4 regions of the Providencia sp. R33 genome follow, and region 4 is predicted to be linked to each of the others. Evidence: predicted binding sites of a transcription regulator. Region 4 holds the regulator's gene; each other region holds the start of a gene.
The links. The regulator CRP, encoded in region 4, controls carbon source genes, mostly activating them, when cyclic AMP is high. The targets are predictions, from matches to a motif close to ATGTGANNNNNNTCACAT.
Positions count from the first base shown of each region.

Region 1 (4,360 bases), 1.6 Mb from region 4:
CCCGCTCTTTTCCAATAAGCACTGAACCAAAGGGTGCACCAATTCCCTTTGAAAGACAAACATTGAGTAGGTCTATGTCTTTTACATAACTTTCTGGTGAAATATTAAGTGCCTCACATGAATTTAAAACTCTTGCGCCATCAAGATATAATGAAATTCTTCTATCATCACATAATTTTCTTAATGCCTTAATTTCTTCAATAGGGAATATACTTCCTCCATACGTTCCAATACTACTTTCTATCGAGATGACCTTAGGAGTTGCATATAAATATGACCACCTTGATTTATTATTGATAGCTTCAATGATATCTTTAACCGTTAATATTCCATTATTCGTTTTAATATTATTAATAACAAGCCCGCTAAGCGCTGATGTTGGAGAAGATTCAAAATAACAAACATGATAACCTGTTTCAGTAATTACTTCATCGCCAGGATTTGCTAATACCCTAAGACCAACTTGATTGCTCATTGTTCCAGATGGCATAAATAATGCTGATTCTTTTCCAAATAACGTTGCTGCAAAACATTCTAACGCTTTAACATATTCATCTTCATTGTAACAATCATCTCCTATCTTACAGAAATCTATGTTACTTAAATCATTGGGTAACAATTTAGTTAATGTATCACTTCTGAGATCTATATAATCCATTTATTTCCCTGTTTATTACTTGACCATGGAATTATTCTAAAACACTCTTAAATTATTTATTTAATTTATCGGTTAAACACTATAGTTCAACTACTTTTAAAATAAAAAATAATAACTGTGATATACGTAATAAATATTTAATATAATATACCTCAAAGATATTAGCTTAAAACTTTGCCTTCGTGAGTACATTGGCAGTCTGTGTATTTCAGTTTTCCATCTCAGAATGTTAAGATATTTTCTTGTGATCTATAGCACATTCCTTTAGTTAATTGTATGATGAATAGATGTCAAGCTACAGGACGGATCTCATGTCATTTAAACAGGTGCTGATAACGGGATGGCAGTATTTGCGCGCTTTCGCAATACTTTACCTCTGCCTGATTGTCGGAAACCTTATCTCTACCCTACTTCCTTTTGCCATTCCCGGCAGTATTGTCGGTATGCTCATTCTGTTTGCACTACTGGCACTGCAAATTATCCCTGCTCATTGGGCGCAACCCGGATGCAGTATTTTATTGAAAAATATGACCATTCTGTTTGTGCCTATCGGTGTGGGGATCATGAATTACTATGACTTATTGAGCCAGCAACTGATCCCGATTGTGGTTTCTTGTATGGTCAGCACCTTAATAGTCATGATAGTAGTCGCTATCAGTTCCAACTATATTCACAAAGAACGCCCTGTCATCGGCGCTAAACCTGATGAAGTTCCCCTTCCCCCTGAAGAGCCAATTTCTTCGGTAATTAATAATGATAAAACTAAGGGGAACGAATAATGTTAACGCACATTTGGTGGTCATTACCGCTGACAATTGTGGTGTTTTATCTTGCTCGCAAACTGTCAGTAAAATTTAAACTGCCAATATTAAACCCATTATTAATTACCATTGCGGTGCTTATTACCATATTGGTTATCACTAATACCTCTTATGAGCATTATTTTGCGGGCAGTAAAATCCTGAATGATTTACTGCAACCTGCCGTTGTGGCATTAGCTTTCCCTCTTTACGAGCAAATGCACCAAATTCGTGCCCAATGGAAATCCCTATTTAGTATCTGCTTTGCGGGTAGTATCGTCGCGATGTTTAGCGGTGCGGCGATTGCATTTTGGCTCGGGGCAACGCCAGATATCGCCGCCTCCGTATTGCCGAAATCAGTCACGACACCCATAGCGATGGCGGTTGCTGATTCAATTGGTGGGATCCCCGCAATTAGCGCTGCTTGCGTGCTGTTTGTGGGTATTTTAGGCGCAATGTTCGGGCACAGTTTATTTGATGCCCTACGTGTTCGCACCCATGCGTCTCGCGGGCTTGCGATGGGAACGGCTTCCCACGCATTAGGTACCGCACGTTGCGCTGAAGTTAATTACATTGAGGGGGCTTATAGTTCACTCGCATTGATGACCTGTGGGGTGATCACCTCATTAAGTGCTCCATTTATATTTCCTGTCATTTTGCATCTTTTTAGCTAATCTTATTAGTTACACACCCCGTTAATATGATGAGTAAGGGAAAACGATATTCTCTTACTTATCATTGAACACTAAAAACATGAGATATATCTCTCAATTAAAGAATTTGTTTCATATGTTTCATTTGAATTAGTGATTTAAATCACATTTCATTATGTGCTTTATTGAATAGAATGAAAGCAATTAAATAGGGAGGGTAACTCATGCATTCAAGATTTAAGGCCGCTTGGGCCGAGCTTCCAGAGAAGCTACAGTCTGTACTTAGACCTATCATTGATAAATCCGATTTCGCCGGAATGCTAACGGCTGAGCAAGTACAACACATTAAAGCGCAAAGCGGTGTTAGCGACTCAGAATTAGCATTCTCACTACTCCCTTTTGCAGCGGCCTATGCCGTTACACCAATCTCCCATTTCCACGTTGGTGCAATCGCTTGCGGCGCTAGTGGTAATTTATATTTCGGCGCCAATATGGAGTTTAGCCATGTTTCGATGGGGCAAGTGATCCACGCGGAGCAATGTGCGATCACCCATTCGTGGATGAAAGGCGAAAAGCAAATTACGTCGATCACCGTGAATTACACCCCATGTGGCCATTGCCGACAATTTATGAATGAATTACGCGAAGGTGGTAAAATTATGGTGCATTTACCGGGTCGTGAGCCAGCGGTACTACACCATTATTTACCTGATTCATTTGGCCCAGCCGATTTAAACATTACGACACTATTGCTTGATTCTGTTCAGCATGGTTATAACAACCAAAGCCGTGACAGGCTGTTAAGTGCCGCTATTGAGGCTGCTAATCAATCCCATGCACCTTATAGTCAATCCCATTCAGGTATTGCTGTGCAGCTCAAAGATGGTTCACTGTTTACAGGGCGCTACGCTGAAAATGCGGCATTCAACCCAAGCTTACCACCACTACAAGCCGCGTTAATTATGATTAACCTTGCTGGTAAAGATATCCATGCCATTGAACAAGCTAAGTTGGTTGAAAAGCAAGATGCGATAGTGAAACAATGGTGTACCACTGAAAATACCTTAAGTGCACTAGGTTGCCGACAAGTGGAATTGGTTTATTTGGATTAGTTTTATACTTATTTAAAAATAACGGTTATTGCTAATAAGATGAATAGAAAGCAATAACCGTTTATTGTTGCAAGCGATCATAGTACACATTTATCTTTTATTATTATCAATTTTAAATTTCAGTTAAAACTGAAAGATGCACCAGAAGAATAACCACTATAACTAAACTCCGGTACACTTGGCATTGAAGGCATTGAGTATCTATCGTCAAATGAGCTCATTGAATTATTCATTGATGACATACTATCTCTTAAATTATCAATCATACGATCATAATATTATAATTAATCGATGGTGAATCAAATAAACCCGTTTCAGGCAACATATAATCAGGTTTTTCAAGATAGTAATCTGAAAGAGGGTTTTTATGTTCAAATTCAGTTTGCCCTCGCCAATCAGTTTGTACAGAAAATCGGTTATTATCGCCAGATGGAAAATCCCAGAATGAAAATCTGTTAGTTCCCCTATCGATTAATGGGTTACCTGTTTCATATGTTAACCCTTTAATGTAATCCATATCTACATACACTTTAGGTGAGTCAAAAAAATCATAAGTATTTTTTAAAGTAATAATTCCACTGTCATAAATGTTGTCTATATCCGCAATCCGTCGAAGCCAACGATGTATTTGAGGCTGCTTACTAGCAGGTGCATCATACATACTATCAACCATCGTATTTAAGATACCTAGACTTAATTCAGCTTCTTTTTCTGTATTCCCTACCGCTTCTAATGCTTTTTGCCAATATACTTCTCGCGTTTCTTCATCAGGGAGTACATCAAAAACAAGTTGTAAGGTCCACGCTTCCACCGGCAATCCATGTTTGTTAAAAACATTTTCATGAAATACCATTGCTTCCTCATGGTTTATATCTCCGTTTATTTCTATTTCGCCATCTTTAAATCGACTTTTGAGTGTTTCTATATAACCATAAGCCATATCCATCCTTATTCTATTAAGACTATTACTATTAATTTCCAGTTCATTTTCTTCCATTACTTCTTCTAAGTAATTTAATGCAAAAGCACCTGAAAATGAGTCCCCTTTTACCACACTATTTGCCAATACTGCATAGCGATCCCCTTTGGCCTCTAAATATGTATACATTATCTCTGGGTTATTGGTCACATTCAATA
Region 1 covers NZ_CP072453.1:2,459,884-2,464,243, forward strand. The annotation lists gene J6836_RS11570 (threonine aldolase family protein) at 1-658, opposite strand, end outside; gene J6836_RS11575 (CidA/LrgA family protein) at 970-1,437, shown strand; gene J6836_RS11580 (CidB/LrgB family autolysis modulator) at 1,437-2,132, shown strand; gene cdd (cytidine deaminase) at 2,336-3,223, shown strand; gene J6836_RS11590 (serine protease) at 3,486-4,360, opposite strand, start outside.
Region 1: cdd (cytidine deaminase) is a predicted target of CRP. The motif match lies at 2,263-2,280, and genes of this name have one in related genera.

Region 2 (4,360 bases), 2.0 Mb from region 4:
TTCACCAATTAAAATTTTTGTATTCACTGGTACAGTGATGCCAGCCATTTCAGCGATTTTATAAGCAGGTTGGCCGACGATAGCCGCATTCAGGTTACCATTTTTCAATATGATATCTTGAACAGCTTTGAGCTCTTTACCTTGCAGTAAGTAACCACCATGATTTGCAAAACGTTCGCGTACTTGGTTATAGATTTCATCAACAACAACAACAGACTGCTCAGATGCACAGATAACGCCGTTATCAAAGGTTTTGGACATTAAAATAGAGGCCACAGCGCGTTTAATATCTGCAGTTTCATCAATAACAACAGGGGTATTACCCGCACCGACACCAATAGCAGGTTTACCTGAGCTGTATGCGGCTTTCACCATGCCTGGGCCACCTGTCGCTAAGATCAGGTTAACATCAGGGTGATGCATTAATGCGTTGGACAACTCAACGGATGGTGAGTCAATCCAACCAATAATATCTTTTGGTGCACCTGCTGCGATAGCGGCATTAAGCACAATTTCAGCTGCGCGGTTAGTTGCTACTTTTGCACGAGGATGTGGAGAAAAGATAATGGCATTACGGGTTTTTAAGCTGATCAGGGATTTAAATATCGCTGTTGATGTTGGGTTCGTGGTTGGGACAATACCGCAGATAATCCCAATAGGTTCTGCGATTGTAATTGTGCCGAATGTTGGGTCTTCAGAAAGTACACCGCAGGTCTTTTCGTCTTTATATGCATTATAGATATATTCTGAAGCAAAGTGGTTTTTGATCACTTTATCTTCAATAATACCCATTCCAGACTCTTCTACAGCGAGTTTTGCTAGAGGGATACGCGCATCAGCGGCAGCAAGGGCAGCAGCACGGAATATTTCATCTACTTTTTCTTGCGAAAAACTAGCGAATTCGCGTTGAGCTTTTTTGACACGAGCAACGAGTTCATTGAGTTCGGTAACGTTAGTTACGGACATATAGATTACTCCTGATAAATGTTAAACTTTTTAAGCCAATGAGCAATGTATCTATAAATAGGTTGAAAAAAGACCGCCTAAAAAAGAAAGTATAGATAATATTAATAATAACGCAGCTCATCATCGCCTATTGGCTTAAAAACCTTGTTAAAACGTGAATTATTGATGAATAGTTTATCAATAGCTCGGTCTATCAGTTAAGGATAGATTAACAAAACAGGAATTAAATAAAGTGATCTAAATCACGAAAATCGCAAGCTGACACCTTTCAGCATGACTATTTTTGTTCTGTTTGAAAAAGTGTTGGCGCGGTATTAATTAATATTCACATAAGTAAGTTAAATAAGTCGAAATTGAAAATAAAGCTAACAAAAAATGGGGGAAAAAGAGACATTGATAGAAAATAGTGCTTTGCTCAAGAAAATTTGCTACATCAGTGATAAAATTAACGAAGACATCAATAAATCTCTAACTAGAGTTATTTAAGGAAATGAATGAGTGAGCGCCGCATTACTTGATTTATCGGGCTATATTAAGTTTTTTATTGGTTTGTTTGCATTGGTAAACCCTGTGGGGATTTTACCTGTGTTTATCAGTATGACTAACTATCAAAGTAATGCAGGGAGGAATAAAACCAATACTATTGCGAATACTTCCGTTGCTATTATTTTATGTACCTCATTATTAATTGGCGATTCAATCTTACAATTATTTGGGATTTCTATTGATTCGTTCCGTATTGCAGGGGGGATATTGATTGTCACCATTGCGATGTCGATGATCAGTGGGAAAATAGGTGAAGATAAACAGAATAAACAAGAAAAAACAGAAACTGCTGTTCGTGACAGTATCGGTGTTGTGCCCTTAGCATTACCGCTGATGGCAGGACCGGGGGCAATAAGTTCTTGTATTGTTTGGTCCTCAAGGTGGCACGGTTGGCAGAATTTCTTGGGGTTAGCTCTAACCAGTATTTTCTTTGCATTTTGTTGTTGGTTATTGTTTCGCTCAGCCTCGTTATTAGTGCGTTATTTAGGGCAAACAGGGATCAACGTTGTCACACGGATCATGGGGTTATTACTGATGTCCCTTGGCATCGAATTTATCGTCACTGGTGTGAAAGCACTCTTCCCCGGTTTACTCTAAGCCATTTCTTTCCAATGCCGCTGTTATGCATTTTTGCTGGCAGCGGCATTGAGATAAATTACTTCCTTCCCAATACAGCTTCAAAGTATCCAACAGCAGGATATGTCGTAAATTCCCCTTTTTTGTAATAAACAATCAGCAATAGAAACAGTCTTATCTGTAATTTAATGTCGCATTTTTTGCTATATCAGGGATAAAAAGTAAGGAATTGTGAGCTGCGTAAATTTATTCACTATTTTAATTGGTGTTTGTTAATGATATGTTTGGATGAGTGAGAGGGAGTTGTAATTTACTATACAGCGAGAGTGTGGATATAACGTTGAATTTAAAGGTTTTAATGTTTATTTTGCAAAGTTATTTTAAGATTGATATGAAATTTTTAACTAACAAATGTTAATTAATTGTTTTGATTATTTGTTTGTGACGGATACATTCAGCCATGTTCGGCTAGCTAAAAAATTTAATTAATCACTATGAAGGTTGCTAATCATGAGGGAAAAAATGATAAGAACGGCAATGGGGTTGGGAGCACTGTCATTATTTCTTACGGCATCATCAATGAGTGCCAATCTCGTTAAACCTGTACAATCAATTGTGATTAACAATGGTTCAGAAGTGGCTTCCCTAGACCCTCACAAAGTGGAAGGGGTTCCTGAAAGTAATATTATTTTAAATTTGTTAGAAGGCCTAGTTTATACCGATGTCGATGGGAAAGTGACACCGGGTGTGGCAAAAAACTGGGTAAATGATAATTACATTACATGGGTTTTTACACTCAGAGAAGATGCAAAATGGAGTGATGGAACCCCTGTCACGGCAGAAGATTTTGTCTATAGTTGGCAACGGCTTGCGGACCCAGCAACTGGCTCACCTTATTCAAGTTACCTGCAAAATGCCTATATTTTAAATGCGGATGACATTCTGGCAGGTAAAAAGCCTGTCAATGAACTTGGCGTAAAAGCCTTAGATCCTCACCATTTACAAGTCACATTGAGCCACCCTGTGCCTTATCTTGTCGATATGTTATCCCATACCGCTATGAAACCTGTACATAAACAAACAATTGAAAAATATGGTGATAAATGGACTCAACCACAAAACTTTGTGGGTAATGGGGCATATTTACTTGATAAGTGGGTGGTTAACGAGCGCATTGTGGTAAAACGTAACCCGTTATATTGGAATAACGCGCAGAGCCAGATAGACCAAGCGACATTCCTTGCTATTACGTCAGAAGTCAGTGATATCAACCGCTATCGCAGTGGTGAAACCGATATTAGCAATTCCGCTATTCCGCCTGCGCTTTATCAAAAAATGAAGCAAGAAAAGCCCAATGAGCTATATGTAAGACCTTATTTGTGTACCTTTTATTATGAAATTAATAATAAACGCCCACCGTTTAATGACCCGCGAGTCAGGGAAGCAATCAAATTAGGGTTAGATAGAGAAACTATTACGAATAAAATCATCAACCAAGGCCAAACTGTGGCTTACGGTTTTACACCAACGTTTATTAATAATGGAAATTTTGTTGCTCCGCAGTGGGCTAGTTTACCCGCTGAACAGCGTTATCAACGGGCGAGAGAATTATTGGCACAAGCGGGTTATACCAAAGAGAATCCTCTGCAATTTTCGTTGTTATACAACACGTCAGATCAAAATAAACAGCAAGCTATTGTGGCCGCTTCTATGTGGCAAAAAAACATTGGCGCTAAAGTTACACTGCAAAATCAGGAATGGAAAACGTCCTTACAAAGCCGCCATGAAGGGCAATACGATGTTGCAAGGGCAACGTGGTGTGCCGATTACAATGAACCAACGGCATTTTTAAATATGATGTTAACGGACAATAGCAATAATACGGGTTTTTATTCAAACACTGCATTTGATGCATTGCTTATACAAGCATTAACTGCGCCAAATGAACAAGCGCGTCATCAGATTTATCAACAAGCTGAAGCTTTGCTAGACAAGGACTCTGCGTTAGTTCCTGTCTATTATCGTGTCAGCGCACGTATGGTAAAACCCACCGTTGGTGGATTTAAAGGTAAAGACCCCCTTGATTATATGGATATTAAACGGTTATATATAAGTGAACCTAATAAATAATATCCAAATAATTATAAAAAGTGTTTATCTCTAAGATAAACCTGCATCAACACACAATCATAATAAATATGTATGGGAGTAACCGATAAGATGAGTAAATTAATCAATAAATCGATTATTGCACTTAGCGTGACCGCTGGGT
Region 2 covers NZ_CP072453.1:1,327,106-1,331,465, forward strand. The annotation lists gene adhE (bifunctional acetaldehyde-CoA/alcohol dehydrogenase) at 1-966, opposite strand, end outside; gene J6836_RS06195 (YchE family NAAT transporter) at 1,465-2,109, shown strand; gene J6836_RS06200 (ABC transporter substrate-binding protein) at 2,611-4,218, shown strand.
Region 2: adhE (bifunctional acetaldehyde-CoA/alcohol dehydrogenase) is a predicted target of CRP. The motif match lies at 1,197-1,214, and genes of this name have one in related genera.

Region 3 (4,360 bases), 1.6 Mb from region 4:
ATAACGCAGCAACAATGCCTCCCGATTTTGCAAACTCACTAAACGATATTTTCACACCATAAGCCGCAGCTTGTTCAACGACGATAATACCTGCAAGGCTACCAAAAACTAATAAATTACTTGAAAAACCAGAGCCAAGTACTAATGCAGCACCAAGGGAATCTGCATTTCCATCAGGTGTTAAAAATGGCACGAGTAGCATGACTGAGGGGTTATTCCCTACGATTGTGCTGAGCACACCAGTGACTAAAAACAATGCCAGTGGGTTATTTAAATCGACACCATGAGCGCGTAAATCATTGAGGAGCTGCTGGGGAATTCCTGTTGACGCAAAGGCGGCATTAACGACAAACAACCCCATAATTAAGAGTAATAAATTCCCATCGACTAATTTAAGCATATCGCTTGATGCAATTGAACGATTCATTAATAAGAACCCTGCGGCAGTAAGGGCAATTAATTCTCTAGGAATATCGCTAATGATAAATGCGATAATAACGGCAAATGTAATAATCCCAGCCTTGGTTGTTTCCCACACATTTAATGTTTCTTGAGTTGTTGGTGCTTTAGTTTGCATTTCGTCCTTAGCAATGTACCAACGGTTGCGGTACAACCAAACTAGGACTAGCCATGTAATGGGTAACGAAATTAAAGCAGGGATTGCAGAGGCTTCTAATAAACCCACAAATGAGATGTCGAGTCCTTGAGCTGCAATCATATTCTGCGGGCTACCAATTAATGAGCCAGCTGCACCGTTATTTGCTGCGAAACAAAAGCCTAATAAAAATGGGATAGGGTTTAAACCACGGGATAAACTAATTGAAACTAACAGTGGTGTCATGGCAACAACCACGACATCATTAGTTAATAGAGCAGAAAGGATCCCGCCAACACCGATTAATACCGCTAAAAGTGCCGGAGGAGAAACCTTTAACATCGCAACACGGTTCGCTGTCCAGCTATAAAAGCCAGATACAACAAACGATGCAGATACCACCATTAAACCGAATAACATGCCAATTGTCCGATAATCAATGGCATTCCAAGCGTGCGGTGGGGTAATACTACCGATAGCCATCATGGCTAAGGCGCCAATAACAGCAGCTCCCGTTCTGTCTACTTTAAAACCGGGTAACTTACCAAAGCCCATGGCAACGTAAACCAAAAGAAAAACAATAATGGTTAAAGTCATTGTATTCACATTTTAATCAATAAATTTAAGGATAATTTATCGGTGAAAATCTTTTGAATCAAGGTTAAATATTCGTTTAATAATAATAAGTTGCAGTAAGCCCTATTCGTAATCATCGCAAAAAGACAAAAAATGCGAAATGAGATGAATTCTAAGTTCACATATACAGCTCAATATCCATTTCATTTGCGCTTTTTTGAAATAAGCCGTGAGTGAAAATTAATTACAAAACTAAATCTAACAATAGTAAAAAGGCTGATTGAGCTTTTAAGAGAGCTAAAAAATCGTGAATATGAAAATAATTCGTGATCAATATCTCTATTTTGAAAATTAAGCCAAGAATTATAGTGTGACTCAAGTCATGTTTTTTGTTTGTTTTGCTTAAAAAATCGTCTTTGTAGTAAAGCTACACTGCACATTTGTGAAGCTGATCAATATTTATGAGGGGGTGGATAGGGTGTTTGGGTGATGTTCATCACATAAAGCCCGCGTGGTACGCATCTGACAAAGGTCATGTTAGAGTGAAAGTGTCGAAAAATTCACTAACGTTATTTGGCGATAACGTTACAACCTTATCGTTCTCGTACCACGGGGTTCTATCATGGTAACATCAAATATCAAATTAAAGGTACAGAATTTTGGGCGTTTCCTCAGTAATATGGTTATGCCTAATATCGGTGCTTTCATTGCGTGGGGCTTAATTACCGCGCTCTTTATACCTACGGGCTGGTGGCCAAACGAAACATTGGCACAGCTTGTTGGCCCAATGATCACCTACTTATTACCACTACTTATTGGTTATACGGGCGGACGTCTTGTTGGCGGTGAGCGGGGGGGCATTGTTGGGGCAATCACAACGATGGGGGTGATTGTTGGTGCTGACATGCCAATGTTTATGGGCGCAATGATAGCAGGGCCATTAGGTGGCTTTGTGATTAAACGTTTTGACCGCTGGATTGATGGTAAAGTTAAAACAGGCTTTGAAATGCTCGTGAATAACTTTTCATCTGGCATTATTGGTATGCTTTTGGCGATACTCGCTTACCTTGCTATTGGTCCACTCGTTGCTGGCTTATCAAAAGTGTTGGCGGCTGGCGTAAATGTGATGGTGGAAAATAATCTACTGCCCCTTACTTCAATTTTTGTTGAGCCTGCAAAAATACTCTTTCTGAATAATGCCATTAACCACGGTATTTTCTCCCCACTAGGTATTCAGCAAGCCACTGAAACCGGCGCTTCTATTTTCTTCTTAATTGAAGCGAATCCAGGCCCAGGTTTAGGTGTGTTGCTGGCATATATGTTTTTTGGAAAAGGGAACGCTAAACAGTCAGCATCTGGTGCGGCAATAATTCACTTTTTTGGTGGGATCCACGAAATTTATTTTCCATATGTTTTAATGAATCCGCGTTTAATTCTTGCAGTTATTCTTGGTGGCATGACAGGTGTGTTTGTGATGAACCTATTTCATGCTGGTTTAGTTTCACCTGCATCCCCTGGTTCTATTTTTGCAGTTTTGCTGATGACACCAAAGTCATCTTTAGTTGGCGTTATTTTATCAGTCACAAGCGCAACCTTGGTTTCTTTCTTAGTCTCTGCCATTTTATTGAAAAGAACTCGCGTGGGTGATGATGATGAATTAGATAATGCGACGAAAAAAATGCGTGATATGAAAACGCAATCTAAATCATCAAACAAAGAAGCAACGAATAACAATTCAACGGTTAATCTTGCAAATGTGCGCAATATTATTGTTGCTTGCGATGCTGGTATGGGCTCAAGTGCAATGGGGGCCGGTGTGTTAGTGAAAAAAGTTCGTGATGCCGGGTTGGTTGATATTAATGTCAGGAATATGGCTATCAATGACCTTCCCGCGGATGTCGATATTGTTATCACACATAAAGACCTCACTGAAAGAGCTAAAACATTTGCACCTAATGCAATGCATATTTCTTTAGCAAATTTCTTAGATGGCCAAACATATAATGATTTAGTGACGAATCTGATCGCAAAAAAACATCCTAAAGCTGCAAACGATGGTCATTTAATTAAGCAAAAAATCGTTGCCGCAAATGATGAATCTTTTAATCTTGAAGATAAAGATGAGGCATTGTTTACACTGAGTGCTAAACATATCCATTTAAACTTATCGGCGAAGAATAAAGTTGAAGCAATTCAATTTGCGGGGCAAAAACTTGTCGAGGGCGGATATGTTGAGCCTGACTATATTAATGCAATGTTAGCGAGAGAAAAATTAACCTCAACTTACCTTGGCGAATCAATAGCTGTTCCCCATGGAACTATTGAAGCGAAAGACCGTGTTTTAAAAACGGGCATTGTTATTTGCCAATATCCAGACGGTGTTCAATTCGGAGATGAACCTGATGAAATCGCTCGTCTTGTTATTGGTATAGCAGCACAAAATAATGAGCATATTGCAGTGATTACACAAATTACCTCTGCACTAGATGACGATGGGGTGATAGAGAAACTGTGTAATACCCAAAGTATTCAAGAAGTGCTCGAAATTTTAGCATCACAAAGTGCAGCGTGAGGAGAATAACAATGAAAGTCATTCATTTTGGTGCAGGTAATATTGGTCGTGGTTTTATTGGTAAATTACTCGCAGATGCGAATTCACAGCTCACATTCACCGATGTTAACCAACCTTTAATCGATCAATTAGAGCATCAACAGTCATATCAGGTTCATGTTGTTGGTCAAGAAAGCCGTATTGAAAAAGTGCAACATGTGCATGCAATTAATTCTAATGATCCAAAGACAATTGAATATATTGCTACTGCGGATATGGTGACGACCGCAGTAGGCCCGCAAATTCTCGAAAAAATAGCAGGGACTTTAGCGCAAGGAATCACGTTAAGAAATAAATTAAATAACCAAAACCCACTCAATATAATTGCGTGTGAAAATATGGTAAGAGGAACAAGCCAATTAAAGCGGCATGTTCTCGCGCAATTGCCTATTGAAATACATGGATGGGTTGAACAGCATGTTGGTTTTGTTGACTCTGCTGTTGACCGTATTGTTCCTCCCATGGATGCAGCAAATGATGACCCGCTTTCGGTAACAGTAGAATCATTCAGTGAATGGATTGTCGACAAAACGCAATTTATTGGCAATATTCCGTCCATTGATGGAATGGAGCTAACG
Region 3 covers NZ_CP072453.1:896,707-901,066, forward strand. The annotation lists gene J6836_RS04175 (SLC13 family permease) at 1-1,192, opposite strand, end outside; gene J6836_RS04180 (PTS mannitol transporter subunit IICBA) at 1,794-3,743, shown strand; gene J6836_RS04185 (mannitol-1-phosphate 5-dehydrogenase) at 3,755-4,360, shown strand, end outside.
Region 3: J6836_RS04180 (PTS mannitol transporter subunit IICBA) is a predicted target of CRP. The motif match lies at 1,656-1,673, and genes of this name have one in related genera.

Region 4 (4,360 bases):
TATAAAACCAAAATCATTGCATTTAAGCAGGGGTTCCATGGGCGCACACTATTTACCGTTTCGGTTGGTGGGCAAGCTAAATACGCTGACGGTTTTGGGCCAAAGCCTGCGGATATTATCCATGTACCTTTTAACGACCTCGATGCAGTTAAAGCGGTGATCGATGAGAATACCTGTGCGGTTGTTTTAGAGCCCGTACAAGGTGAAGGTGGCGTCACTGCGGCTACGTCAGAATTTCTGCAAGGTGTTCGTAAGCTGTGTGATGAAAATAACGCCTTATTAATTTTCGATGAAGTGCAAAGTGGAATGGGGCGCACAGGCAAACTATTTTCTTATATGCACTATGGTGTGACACCCGATATTTTGACCACAGCAAAAGCATTGGGCGGTGGTTTTCCAATTAGTGCGATGATTACGACAGAAGAAATCGCGAAAACCATGGAAGTTGGTTCTCATGGTACAACGTATGGTGGTAACCCATTAGCTTGCGCGGTGGGCAATGCCGCATTTGATATTATTAATACTGAAGAAGTATTAAAAGGTGTCGAAAAACGTCGCGAGCTATTTGTTACTCATTTAAATAAGCTGAATGATAAATACGGCATTTTCTCCGAGATCAGAGGAATGGGGTTATTAATCGGCGCGGAGTTAGATGGCAAACTATTAAACCGCTCGAAAGATATTTTGCAAGCCAGTGCAGTGGAAGGCCTGATGATGTTAAACGCCGGCACTAACGTACTGCGTTTTACGCCTTCTCTGATTATTTCTGAAGAAGAAATCAACAGCGGAATGGCAAAATTAGAGACGGCGATTGGGAAGTTGCTGGGTTAATTTCTATATCAAAGGTGCAGAAATGATCCTCTGCACCTTTATCGTAATTAAGCCTTTTCGCTATGCTCTAAATTTTTTAGCTGATTTTTTAATTGAGTAAAACGGGTTTCTTCTTTTTTTATTTCTACTTGAAGGTGGCCTAAATCATTAAGGGTTTTCTCTACACCTTTTAGTTTAGCATCTAAATTTTTAGTGTCTGGTTTTTTATCATTTAATATTTTTTGTTTTGAATTTTCATTTAATTGGAAGTTATATTCCTTGCTAATATGCATGTCTCGTAACATTGTTGCTCTATTGATATATATTTTCCCATTAAATTGATACGTTATTTTCTTCGGTTTCACCGTAATATGTGTTTTTTTATGGTGCTCTTCTATTTTTTTTGATTTTGAATTCTCTAACTCATGACTTTTTTTATTAATAATATTATTTTTATTCTGATTCTCAGTTTCTTCTGAACTATAACCTGATTCATCGGTTGTTTCTGAATAATAGCCTGAGGAATTAGAATTTAGACTCTCATTACTATTGAAAATATTTTTTTCAGATGTGATTTTTATGGTTTTTTCTTCATTTTTTTTAAGGGCGCTGAGTTGGTTATTTAATTTATTAATAACTTCATTCATAGTTTCAATGGTAGCGCTAAATGTAGTATCTCTTTTATTAGATGGAGAGGAAATACATTCATTAATTAAATTTTGGGTGGATTTGGTATATTTAAATTTATCACCTAATTTGTTAAAATCTTTACGGGATGATATCTCTTTTTCGAGCTCGTGAATTCTATTTTTTAGGTTCTTAGCTTGATTAAATTGTTCTTTATCCTTACCTGAAAATGATATAGGAGGGTTTTTTTCTTCGTTTACTGTTTCTGCATTTTGTTTGTTAGTTTTTTGTATTTCAGTCATTTCATTTTTATTATAAAACTTAACGCTGTATAAATCTTCCTTTCTAGGGTTAAGTTTGTTTTTAACTACTAAAGCTTGAATCTTCCCTGTTGATTGTACTTTTTCAATCGAATTATAAAAGAATTGTTTTATTTTATTGATACCAAAATCGTTAATTAAAAAATTTTTTCGGTCTATGTTAATTAATTCAGCATTAGAGTTGGTGGTTTTCATAGGTGTATATTCCAGTTTAATTTTTATTGGCGTATTATTTTTTATAGTGATGTTGTTTTTAACGATATTTGATGGGGAAATTAAATCATCTTCATGATAGGTATAAGGTAATAATAGTTTTTCAACAGGTGGTGAATAGGGGAGGCGATTTAGCTCGGGTTGTGCTCTTTCTTGAAACTCACAAGTCAGAGTCGCGAAGTTTATTTTCTTATAATTCTCAGAATTGAATGTCTTAATAATACTTAAATTATCAATGATTGACGGGCTTCGGAAAACAATATTTTTATTACTTGTGTTATTCGATATTCTGGCTAATTTATTGACGTTGACATCTAATTTCACAACAAATAATCTCCTAATAATGGTTAACTCCCATTATCTTAGTTTGATTATTAGTCAGAAAAATATAAAGAAACGACACTCATTAAAAATGATATATAAAACAACCGTATTTTGGGGAAATAGCGTTATACTTAGGATATAACGCTATTCAAAAAGGTGCGCCCCACCAAGGGAGTGAGGCGAAAGGTTAATTATCGTGTACCGTAAACAACAATGGTTTTACCATGCGCGGAGATTAAGTTTTGATCTTCCAGCATTTTCAAAATACGGCCGACAGTTTCACGGGAACAACCAACGATTTGGCCAATTTCCTGACGGGTGATTTTGATTTGCATCCCGTCTGGATGCGTCATGGCATCAGGTTGTTTGGCTAGATTCAGTAACGTTTGTGCAATACGACCTGTCACGTCTAAGAAGGCGAGGTTGCCCACTTTTTCTGACGTGGTTTGTAGGCGGCTTGCCATTTGCGCAGAGAGGCGCATTAAGATATCAGGGTTAACCTGAATCAATTGACGGAATTTTTTGTAAGAAATTTCAGCAACTTCGCAGGCGATTTTTGCTCTAACCCACGCAGTACGTTCTTGCCCTTCTTCAAATAATCCAAGCTCACCAATGAAATCCCCCTGATTCAGGTAGGAGAGGATCATTTCTTTGCCTTCTTCATCTTTGATTAAAACAGCCACTGAACCTTTAACTATGTAGTAAAGGGTTTCTGCTTTCTCACCCTGATGGATCAGTGTGCTCTTGGATGGATACTTATGAATATGGCAGTGTGACAAAAACCATTCAAGAGTAGGGTCTGTTTGTGGCTTGCCGAGAACCATTAGCGTTATCCTCTGTATGTTATTGCAGCCATCCGGAAAAAGCGTACCAGAAAGGCTGGCTTTAAAGTCACTAGCTTAGCATATTAATTTGTCTTATATACCCTAAATAATAGGAAGAGCAACATTGCATCAATCGCTTTTCATGGTTAGGGTAAACAAATTGATATCAACACTATAATATAATCAAATACAACGTTGAGTTTTGATCTTAATCCTATCAACTAAGTATTGTTTGTAGCATATTCAATACAGAAAGTCTTCCCTGTATCGCTTCAGCAGAATAAAGCTGATATAACATTCATTATATCTATGGAACAATGTAGCCTTTAAATCGATTTCATTTCAAGGGGAATAAAATGGAAGCAAGAGTTAAATGGGTAGAAGGACTCTCTTTTTTAGGTGAGTCAGCGTCAGGCCACCAAGTGATGATGGATGGTAACGCAGGCGATAAAGCACCAAGCCCAATGGAGATGGTGTTAATGGCAGCGGGCGGTTGTAGCGCGATTGACGTGGTATCCATCTTACAAAAAGGTCGTAATGACATTACCGACTGTGAAGTGAAATTAACCTCCGAGCGTCGCGAAGAAGCGCCACGCTATTTCGTTAAAATTCATTTGCATTTTATTGTAACAGGGAATGAATTAACGGATAAAGCCGTTGAACGTGCGGTTCAACTTTCGGCTGAAAAATATTGTTCGGTCGCGTTGATGTTAGAAAAAACTGTGGAAGTGACCCACAGCTTTGAAATAAGAAATTAAAAATAAATTTAATTATTATTAATATATTTGAATTGAAAGATGCTTATCTTAATTAATGGTAAGCATCTTGTTTAATAATCAAAAAGCAATTTAGCTATGTTTTTGACTAATTAGTTTTTCAACTATTGGTGTCATAATTAATTCCATCGCTAAGCCTAATTTCCCTCCAGGTACCACAATAGTATTCATCGCAGAGATAAAAGAGCCTGATATCATTGATAGCAGGTAGGGAAAATCGATCTGTTCAAGCCCACGAAAGCGAATAACGATAAAGCTTTCATCTTGTGAAGGAATGGCTTTCGCTGAAAATGGGTTTGAGGTATCCACAGTCGGTACGCGTTGGAAGTTAATATGAGTACGGGAAAATTGTGGTGTAATGTAGTTAATGTAGTCACCCATCGAACGTACCACTGAATCCATTACCGCTTCTCGGGAGTGCCCGCGCTCCGTAGTGTCTCTGATGAGCTTTTGTATCCACTCTAAG
Region 4 covers NZ_CP072453.1:4,081,517-4,085,876, forward strand. The annotation lists gene J6836_RS19135 (aspartate aminotransferase family protein) at 1-831, shown strand, start outside; gene J6836_RS19140 (hypothetical protein) at 879-2,294, opposite strand; gene crp (cAMP-activated global transcriptional regulator CRP) at 2,486-3,118, opposite strand; gene J6836_RS19150 (OsmC family protein) at 3,475-3,876, shown strand; gene J6836_RS19155 (phosphoribulokinase) at 3,967-4,360, opposite strand, start outside.